2 regions of the Serratia sp. EC4 genome follow, and region 1 is predicted to be linked to the other one. Evidence: predicted binding sites of a transcription regulator. Region 1 holds the regulator's gene; the other holds the start of a gene.
The links. The regulator PurR, encoded in region 1, represses purine synthesis genes. The targets are predictions, from matches to a motif close to CANGCAAACGTTTGCNTG.
Positions count from the first base shown of each region.

Region 2: tusA (sulfurtransferase TusA) is a predicted target of PurR. The motif match lies at 2,345-2,362, and genes of this name have one in related genera.

Region 1 covers NZ_JBNIDE010000003.1:28,892-33,303, reverse strand. Annotated here, with positions in the region: gene punC (purine nucleoside transporter PunC) at 1-384, opposite strand, end outside; gene punR (DNA-binding transcriptional activator PunR) at 508-1,464, shown strand; gene purR (HTH-type transcriptional repressor PurR) at 1,452-2,477, opposite strand; gene cydH (cytochrome bd-I oxidase subunit CydH) at 2,802-2,891, shown strand; gene sodB (superoxide dismutase [Fe]) at 2,958-3,536, opposite strand; gene ACP39K_RS10210 (C40 family peptidase) at 3,736-4,412, opposite strand, start outside.
Region 2 covers NZ_JBNIDE010000013.1:4,113-8,524, forward strand. Annotated here, with positions in the region: gene glpC (anaerobic glycerol-3-phosphate dehydrogenase subunit GlpC) at 1-416, shown strand, start outside; gene ACP39K_RS22875 (DcrB family lipoprotein) at 450-1,013, opposite strand; gene ACP39K_RS22880 (GNAT family N-acetyltransferase) at 1,094-1,528, opposite strand; gene ACP39K_RS22885 (7-cyano-7-deazaguanine/7-aminomethyl-7-deazaguanine transporter) at 1,570-2,229, opposite strand; gene tusA (sulfurtransferase TusA) at 2,450-2,695, shown strand; gene ACP39K_RS22895 (zinc/cadmium/mercury/lead-transporting ATPase) at 2,776-4,412, opposite strand, start outside.

The DNA.
Region 1 (4,412 bases):
GGCCTGGCCTTCGCGATAGCGGTCGACCACCAGCGCTTGCCAGATGGCGGCGGCGGAACAGACGCCGACGGCCTGAATAAAGCGCAGTATCCAGAGCTGCACGGCATTTTCCACCCACAGCATGCCCAGGCAGCCGAGCGCGAACAGCGACAGGCCAATCAATAATACCGGTTTGCGGCCCAGTCGGTCGGAGAGCGGCCCCCACAGCAACTGCGCGAAGGCGAAGCCGGCCAGAAAGATGCTCAGGCTGGCGCTGACCGCGCCGGCGGAAATTTGCAGTTCCTCCCGCATGGCGCCGAAGGCGGGCAGGTACATATCGGTCGCCAGATAACCCAGCATGCTCAGGCCGGCGAGGTAGAACATAAAACCAAAGGAGTTTCGCATGGTATTTCTCGTTAATATTTTAGTGTCGCAGGTTTTTAGCGCCGGCCAGTGTATCCGGCTGGATCTCTGCTTGTGAAACGGTAATATTTGCAAAGTGCTGTTAAAAAAATTGAAGGCAAAGCGATGTGGTCTGAATATTCTCTTGAAGTTGTTGACGCGGTGGCGCGCACCGGCAGTTTCAGCGCGGCGGCGCAGGAGCTGCACCGGGTACCGTCGGCGGTGAGCTATACCGTGCGGCAACTGGAACAATGGCTGGCGGTGCCGCTGTTTGAGCGGCGTCACCGTGATGTGGAGTTGACGCCGGCCGGCGCGCTGTTTATCAAGGATGCGCGAGTTGTTATCAAAAAAATGCTCGACACCCGCCGCCACTGTCAACAGGTGGCCAACGGGTGGCGCGGCCAGCTGAATATCGCAGTCGACATCATCGTCAAACCGCAGCGCAGCCGCCAGCTGGTGCTGGATTTCTACCGCCATTTCCCCGACGTTGAACTGATGCTGCAACCCGAGGTGTTCAACGGCGTGTGGGATGCGTTGGTGGACGGCAGGGTGGACATGGCGATCGGCGCCACGCGCGCGGTGCCGGTCGGCGGCGGCTTCGCTTTCCGCGACATGGGGGATATGAACTGGCTGTGCGTAGTCAGCCCACAGCATCCGTTGGCGCAGCTGGCAGGGCCATTGAATGACGATCGGTTGAGGCCATACCCTGCGCTTTGTCTGGAAGACACCTCGCGCAATCTGCCCAAGCGCGTCACCTGGACGCTGGATAACCAGCGGCGGCTGGTGGTGCCGGACTGGACCTCGGCGCTCGACTGTTTGTGCGCCGGATTGTGCGTCGGCATGATGCCGGCGCATCTGGCGCTGCCGCGGGTGCAGCGCGGTGAGCTGAAGGCGTTGCAGTTGCAGCAGCCGTTTCCCGCCAGCCCCTGCTGCCTGACCTGGCAACAGGATAAACCGTCACCGGCGATGAGCTGGCTGCTGGCGTACTTGGGCGATGGCGAGACGCTGAATCAGGAGTGGCTGAGTGAGGCGGCACCGGAAGCCGCGCAGGCCTCCGGCAGGGAAGATGATCAGCGGCGGTAGTCGATGAACGGACCATCGGCGACCGAACGGCGTTCGACCAGCTTCGGATGCACTTCGATCACCTGCGATTCTTCGCGTTTGCTGATGATGCGATCCAGCAGCATGGTGAAGGCCATTTCTCCCAGGCGTTCTTTCGGCTGGTGAATGGTGGTCAGCGCAGGGGTGAAGTAGCGGGCGTTGCGCACGTTGTCATAGCCGATCACGGAAATATCCTGCGGCACTCGCAGCCCCAGCTCGTCAGCGGCGCAGATGGCGCCCATCGCCATGATGTCGCCGCCGCAAAATACCGCGGTCGGCCGCTGTTTTTGCGACAGGATTTGGTGCATCGCCTTGTAGCCGGACTCCGGCTCGAAGTCACCCTGGACGATCCACTCTTCGCGAATGTCGATATGCGCTTCCTGCAGCGCCTTCATAAAGCCCTGATGACGGCCGCCGCCGGTGTTGCGCGACAGCTGGCCCGGGATGGCGCCGATATCGCGGTGGCCGCGCTCGATCAGGTAACGGCCGGCCAGATAGCCGCCTTCGAACGCGTTATCGATGATGGTGTCGGTGAAGTCGCCGCGCGCGGCGCCCCAGTCCATCACCACCATCGGGATATTACGGTAGTCCTCCAGCATGCCCAGCAGTTGATCCGGGTATTCGGAACACATGACCAGCAGGCCGTCGACGCGCTTTTGCGCCAGCATCGCCAGGTAGGCGCGCTGCTTGTCCAGATTGTTGTGCGAGTTGCACAGGATCAGGGTGTAACCTTTGCTGTAGCAGCTGTTTTCCACCGCCTCGATCACTTCGGCAAAATAGGGCGCTTCGCTCGAGGTGGCCAGCAGGCCGATCGACTTGGTGTGATTGACTTTCAGGCTGCGCGCCACGGCGCTCGGCGAGTAGTGCAGCTCTTTGATGGCGGCCCACACGGCCGCTTTGGTCTCTTCGGCGACGAAACGAGTCTTATTGATGACGTGCGAAACGGTGGTGGTGGAAACGCCCGCGCGTTTGGCCACATCTTTAATCGTTGCCATGTAAGGAATGACTCCTGAACTCACATGTTTACAGCATGTAAGTGTGATGTTAATCGTTTGCCTACGTAGATCCTTCTCCAGAGAAGCGAAAACTGAGTTTTTAGTGTGTTGAAGTCTTCAGCGCTTAATCAGGAGGGGCATGGATGCCGGTACGCAGTTGTGAACTGCGAATTTTGTCGCATATTGAACAAAAGTGGAAGAGGTAATCGAGATTATAAACCGGGAAATGATAACAAGATTTTATCGGCGAACTGTGGGAAAATGATTTGACGTACTAATTGTGCGCCTTTTATCCTTAGGAAAGCCCATTTTAAAGGAGTTGTCATGGATACCGATCTGAAGATGTCTCTGTTCACTACCGTCGGCGCGTTGGCGATGATCATCGCTTTCAGCTTTGTCGCCGCGTTGAACTGATCTCCCGCCGGTTTTAAAAAAGGCGCAGCCTCTGGCTGCGCCTCGTTACTTAGGCAAGGCCTGCGTTTACGCCAGGTTTTCCGCCGCAAATGTCCAGTTGACCAACGCCCAGAAGTTTTCCAGGTATTTTGGACGCGCATTGCGGTAATCGATGTAATACGCGTGTTCCCACACGTCAACGGTCAGCAGCGGTTTATCTTCACCGGTCAGCGGAGTTGCCGCGTTGGAGGTGTTGACGATCGCCAGCGCGCCGTCCGGTTTTTTCACCAGCCAGGTCCAGCCGGCGCCGAAGTTTTTCACGGCGGCATCGGTGAACTGTTCTTTGAACGCAGCGAAAGAGCCGAAGGATTTGACGATCGCGGCCGCCAGTTCGCCCTGCGGTTCACCGCCGCCCTGTGGCGACAGGCAGTGCCAGTAGAAGGTGTGGTTCCACACCTGCGCAGCGTTGTTGAACACGCCGCCGTTGGAGGTCTTGATGATCTCTTCGAGCGATTTGCCCTCGAACTCGCTGCCTTTCACCAGGTTGTTCAGGTTAACTACGTAGGTATTGTGGTGTTTGCCGTAGTGGTATTCCAGGGTCTCGGCGGAGATGTGCGGCTCGAGCGCGTTTTTCTCATACGGTAATGCAGGTAATTCAAACGACATTGCTTCCTCCTTTACAGCGCCACTTTTTTCCCGCCGAGGCGGGAGCCAGATGGGCCGTTTTTTATTGTGGTCATTCAATCTTAACAATTTTCATCATAAAAAACAGGAGGAAAAGCGAGAAATGCGCGAGGGAGAGTGCGATGGGCGATAGCTTGAGCAGGCGGTTGCGACCGGGGCCGCAACCGCGCAGAACAGGGAATTAACGGATGGTTTTCGGCGTCACTACGCGGCGTGCGCCGATGTAGTGGTTCTGCCAATAGTCGTTGTCGAGCTGGCTGATGCGGATCTCTTCGCCGGTGCGCGGCGACTGGATGAATTTGCCGTTGCCGAGATAGACGCCGACATGATCCGCCACGCCGCGGTTGTTGATGCGGAAGAACACCAAATCGCCGCTTTCCAGTTCGCTTTTCTTGATCGGCGCCGCGTCGCGCAGATGATACATTTCGTTGGCGGTGCGCGGCATCTTGATTTTCACCACGTCTTTATAGGCGTAATAGATGAGGCCGCTGCAGTCGAAGCCGGTGCGCGGCGAGCTGCCGCCCCAGCGGTAAGGTTTGCCCATCTGATCCATCAGCTTGGCCATCGCGGTCTGCTTGGCGTGCTGGTAACGCTTTTTGTGCGCCGGGCTGAGTTTCAACGGTTTTTCATCACGCGCCAGCTTGGCGATAGCCATGCCGGCGTCGCGGTGGCGGCCGTAGCCTTTTTTATAGCCCTTTTTCGGCGGGGTGACTTTAATCTTGGCGATTTTCTGCGCTTTGGCCTTGGGTTTGGCGCTGACGATCTTTTTCGCGCTTTTCTCGCTTTTGACCTTGGCGGTCCTGGTTTTTTTCTCGGGGGCCGTCACTTTGGCTTTTTTGGCGGCTTTATCCGCTTTCT
Region 2 (4,412 bases), on a different contig from region 1:
ACACTACCCCGGTGCGCGATCGGGTGGAGCTGGCGACGCGCTATCTCTATCGCCTGATCAATCAGGGGCGCCGCCTGCCGCTGAAACGCACGCCGCTGCGGGTGGCGTATCACACGCCTTGCCATATGGAGAAGATGGGCTGGACCGCCTACACCCTGGAGCTGCTGCGGCAGATACCGGGGCTGGAGCTGGTGGTGCTGGATTCGCAGTGCTGCGGCATCGCCGGCACCTACGGGTTCAAATCGGAGAACTACGCCACGTCGCAAGGCATCGGCGCGCCGCTGTTCCGGCAGATAGAAGAGAGCGGGGTGGATCTGGTGGTGACCGACTGCGAGACCTGCAAATGGCAGATCGAAATGTCCACCAGCAAACGCTGCGAACATCCGATTACCCTGCTGGCGCAGGCGTTGGCATAAAACGAAAGGGCCGGCAGGCCGGCCCCTGCGGGATTACTGCTTCAGCTTCAGGGTAGAGATGATGCCTTCGGCTTCAGTCTGTGCCTGCTGCTGATTGTCTGCCGGCAGCGTTACCTGGATGGTCAGCATGTTGTTGTTCAGCGAACCGATCAGGACGGAAGAATAAGCCTTTTCACCGCCGCTGGTGATGATGCTGTCCAGCTGACGCAGCGGCACGCCGTTGACGTCGAGCGCCTTGTTGGTGATCACCTGCAGGTTGGCGTCACGCGCGCGCTGGGTATTCTCCAGGCGTTTGGCCAGAGTCTCCAGGCTGTCGGCGGTCTTGTCGCCCAAGATGACGATCACCGCGCGCTGGCCGGTGCTGTCTGCGTAAACATGCATGTTGTTGGCCTGGTTGCCCAGCTTGCCGCTCTGATCCGCCATGCCGACCGGCAGGGTGAACGCCAGTTTACCGTCCAGCAGGCTCACCTGCTGCCCGGCCGGCGCGCTGGCCGCCGCGCCGTCTGGCGCTGCCTTGGTGTCTTTGGTTTCGCCGTCGCAGGCCGCGAGGCCAAGCGCCAGCAGGCTGATACCCATCAATTTCGCTACTTTACGCATCGGGCTTCCTTCTTCCTTTCCGGTAGGGATTCACTGTCGTATCGCAACCTATTCCAGGTTGAAATGCAAGGCAGATGTTGTCACAAGTTTTTTTCCAGTAATAGCCGATAATCAGCCACTTCGCCTTTCTTTTCCAGCTGAACAATCTGATAGTGGTGGGCGATCAGCATCGTCAGCATGGCGCGGAACCGGTTACGGGTTTTGACCGTCAGTTGGCGATAGCCCTGCGCCCGAGCCCAGCGTTCCTGTTCAGCCAATAAGGCCTGCGCCACGCCGTGGCGACGAAATGCCGGCAGCACGCCGCCCAGCCAGCTGTAAAACACCGTTTCCTGCCGTTGATAACCGAGTTTGAAACCGGCCGGCTGTCCGGCTATCTCGGCGATCAACAGGCTGGCGGGGGCGGCGCCGATGCGCCGCTGCAGATCGGCCAGGCTGTGCAGGCCGCCGAATTCGGGGATGCGTTGGTAAAGGCGGTGGATGTCTTCGAGCGTGGCGGTGCGGACGATTGGGGTCATGAGCGGCCTCCAAAGGATAGGGCCGCCCAGAATAGCACGACTCAGCCCGGCTGCAGGCCGCCGCTGCGCGCCGCGATGCGTTTGAGCAGCATGTTCAGCAACACGCCGTACATCGGCAGGAAGAACAGCAGGCAGATCATCACCTTGAAGCTGTAATCCACCAGCGCGATCTCCACCCAGTTGTTGGCCATGAAGGGATCGCTGCTCTTATAAAAGGCGATGAAGAAGAACGCCAGCGTATCGCTGATGTTGCCGAGGAACATCGCCGCCGCCGGCGCCACCCACCAGGCGCTGCGTTGGCGCAGGCGGTTGAAGACGTGTACGTCGAGGATCTGGCCGAGCACATAGGCCATAAAGCTGGCGACGGCGATGCGCGCCACGAACAGGTTAAAACTGCTCAGCGCCGCGAAGCCCTGCCATTCTCCCTGATAGGTGACGGTGGAGATCACATAAGAGATGAACAGCGCCGGCACCATCACCGCCAGGATAATGCGTCGCGCCAGCGGCGCGCCGAAAATGCGTACGGTCAGATCGGTCGCCAGGAAGATAAACGGGAAGGTAAAGGCGCCCCAGGTGGTATGGAAGCCGAAAACGGTGATCGGCAGCTGCACCAGGTAGTTGCTGGAGGTAATGATGGCGATATGAAACAGCGAAAGCCAGACCAACGCGGTGAAGCGCTGCTGTGCGGTAAACGAATACATGTTGTAGCCTTTTTAGCAGTGGGGTGAGGGAACCCAGTGTGTCTTGTCAAAACAGCAAAAAACGCTGCGCGGCGGCATGATACGCGTTTGCGCAACCAATGCAATGGTTAAATTTAACGCAAACGTTAACGCATCTTGCGCAGAAAAACTACCGGCGTAAACTAGGCGCTAATGAGATGCGGCGAGCGTTCGCCGATCGTTTTTGAACGAGAAAAATTGCATGACTGACTTATTTGCCCAGGCAGACCAGACGCTCGACGCGCTGGGGCTGCGTTGCCCGGAACCGGTGATGATGGTGCGCAAAACCGTGCGCCATATGGACAACGGCGAAACGCTGCTGATTATCGCCGACGATCCGGCCACCACCCGCGATATCCCGGGGTTCTGCCGCTTTATGGAGCACACGCTGGTGGCGCAGGAGACCGAGCAGGCGCCATACCGTTATCTGCTGCGTAAAGGCGTCTAACGGCGGCGCGGCCGAGTTAAAAGTTCTCTCCCCCAAATGACAACGGGCGCGGTATGCCGCGCCCGTGTTTGTTTCCGAACTTAGCTGCGTTTTCTCAATAGCCGCAGCGCGTTGGCGGTGACCAGCGCGGTGGCGCCGGAGTCGGCCAGCACCGCCAGCCACAGCCCGGTCAGCCCCAGCAGGCTGGTGATCAGGAAGACCCCTTTCAACCCCAGCGCGATGGTGATGTTTTGCCGGATATTGGCGTGGGTGGCGCGCGAGATGCGGATCATTTCCGCGACGCCCACCAGTCGGTTGTGGGTCAGGGCGGCGTCGGCGGTTTCCAATGCCACGTCGGTGCCGCTGCCCATGGCGATGCCGATGCTGGAGGCTTTCATCGCCGGGGCGTCGTTGATGCCGTCGCCGATCATCGCCGTCGGGCGCAGTTCGCTCAGTTCGGTGACCGCGCTGACCTTATCTTCCGGCAGCAGACCGGCGCGATAGTCGAGGCCCAGCTCGCCGGCGATCGCCGCGGCGGCGCGCGGGTTGTCGCCGGTCAGCATCACGCCGCGAATGCCCAGCGCGTTCAGTTCGGCTATCGCCTGCCTGGCGTCGCCGCGCAGCGTATCGCGCAGCGCCAGCAAACCGATGGGCGCGCCGTCTTCCAGCACCACCACCGCCGTTTTACCGGCGTTTTCCAGCTTGTCTACCTGGCTCTGCCATTGGGCGTCGAGCAGGCCCGGCGCCAGCTTGCCCGGCGCACTGATCAACACGGTCTTGCCGTCCACGATCCCTTCCACGCCGACGCCGGCCAGCGCGCGGCGCGCCTGCGCCAGCGGCAACTCAGCCCCGCTTGCGGCGGCGCGGTTGATGATCGCCTGCGCCAGCGGGTGATGTGAACCGGCTTCCACCGCGGCGGCAAGCTGCAACAGCCGTTGTTCGGTCAGCGCGCCGATAGGCAGCACGTCGGTGACCGTCGGCTTGCCTTCGGTCAGGGTGCCGGTCTTATCGAAGGCGATGGTTTGAATCTGGCCCAGTTGCTCCAGCGCCGCGCCGCCTTTAATCAGCGCGCCGCGCCGCGTGGCGGCCGCCAGCCCAGATGTGATGGCCGCCGGCGTCGAGATCACCAGCGCGCATGGACAGCCGATCAGCAGCAGCGTCAGGCCGCGATAGATCCAGGTCTCCCACGGCTGTGAGAACAGCAGCGGCGGTACCAGGATCACCGCGACCGCCAGCAGCATAATGGCCGGGGTGTAGTAGCGGCTGAAGCGATCGAGGAAGCGTTCGATCGGCGCGCGGCGCTCTTCGGCCTCTTCAATCAGCTGCAAAATGCGGTCGATGGCATTTTTGCCGGGCTCGGAAATCACCTTCATCTGCGCCGCCTGATCGACGGACAGGCTGCCGGCGGCCACTTTCTCACCCTGTTGGCGCTCGACCGGCACCGATTCGCCGGTCAGGGCGCTTTCGTCAAAGCTGGCGAACGGATTGAGCAGCTCGGCGTCGGCCGGCAGGCGCCCGCCGGGCGCGATTTCAATCACGTCGCCGGGGCGCAGGCTGGCGACCGGCACGCGTTTGCGTTCCGTGCCTTGCAGCAGCAGCGCATCTTCAGGCACCAGCTCCATCAGCGCCGTCACCCCGCGCCGTGCGCGGTTGGCGGCGTAGGATTCCAGCAGTTCGCCGACCATAAACAGCAGCAGCACCATCGCCGCTTCGGCGGTGGCGCCGATGAACAGCGCGC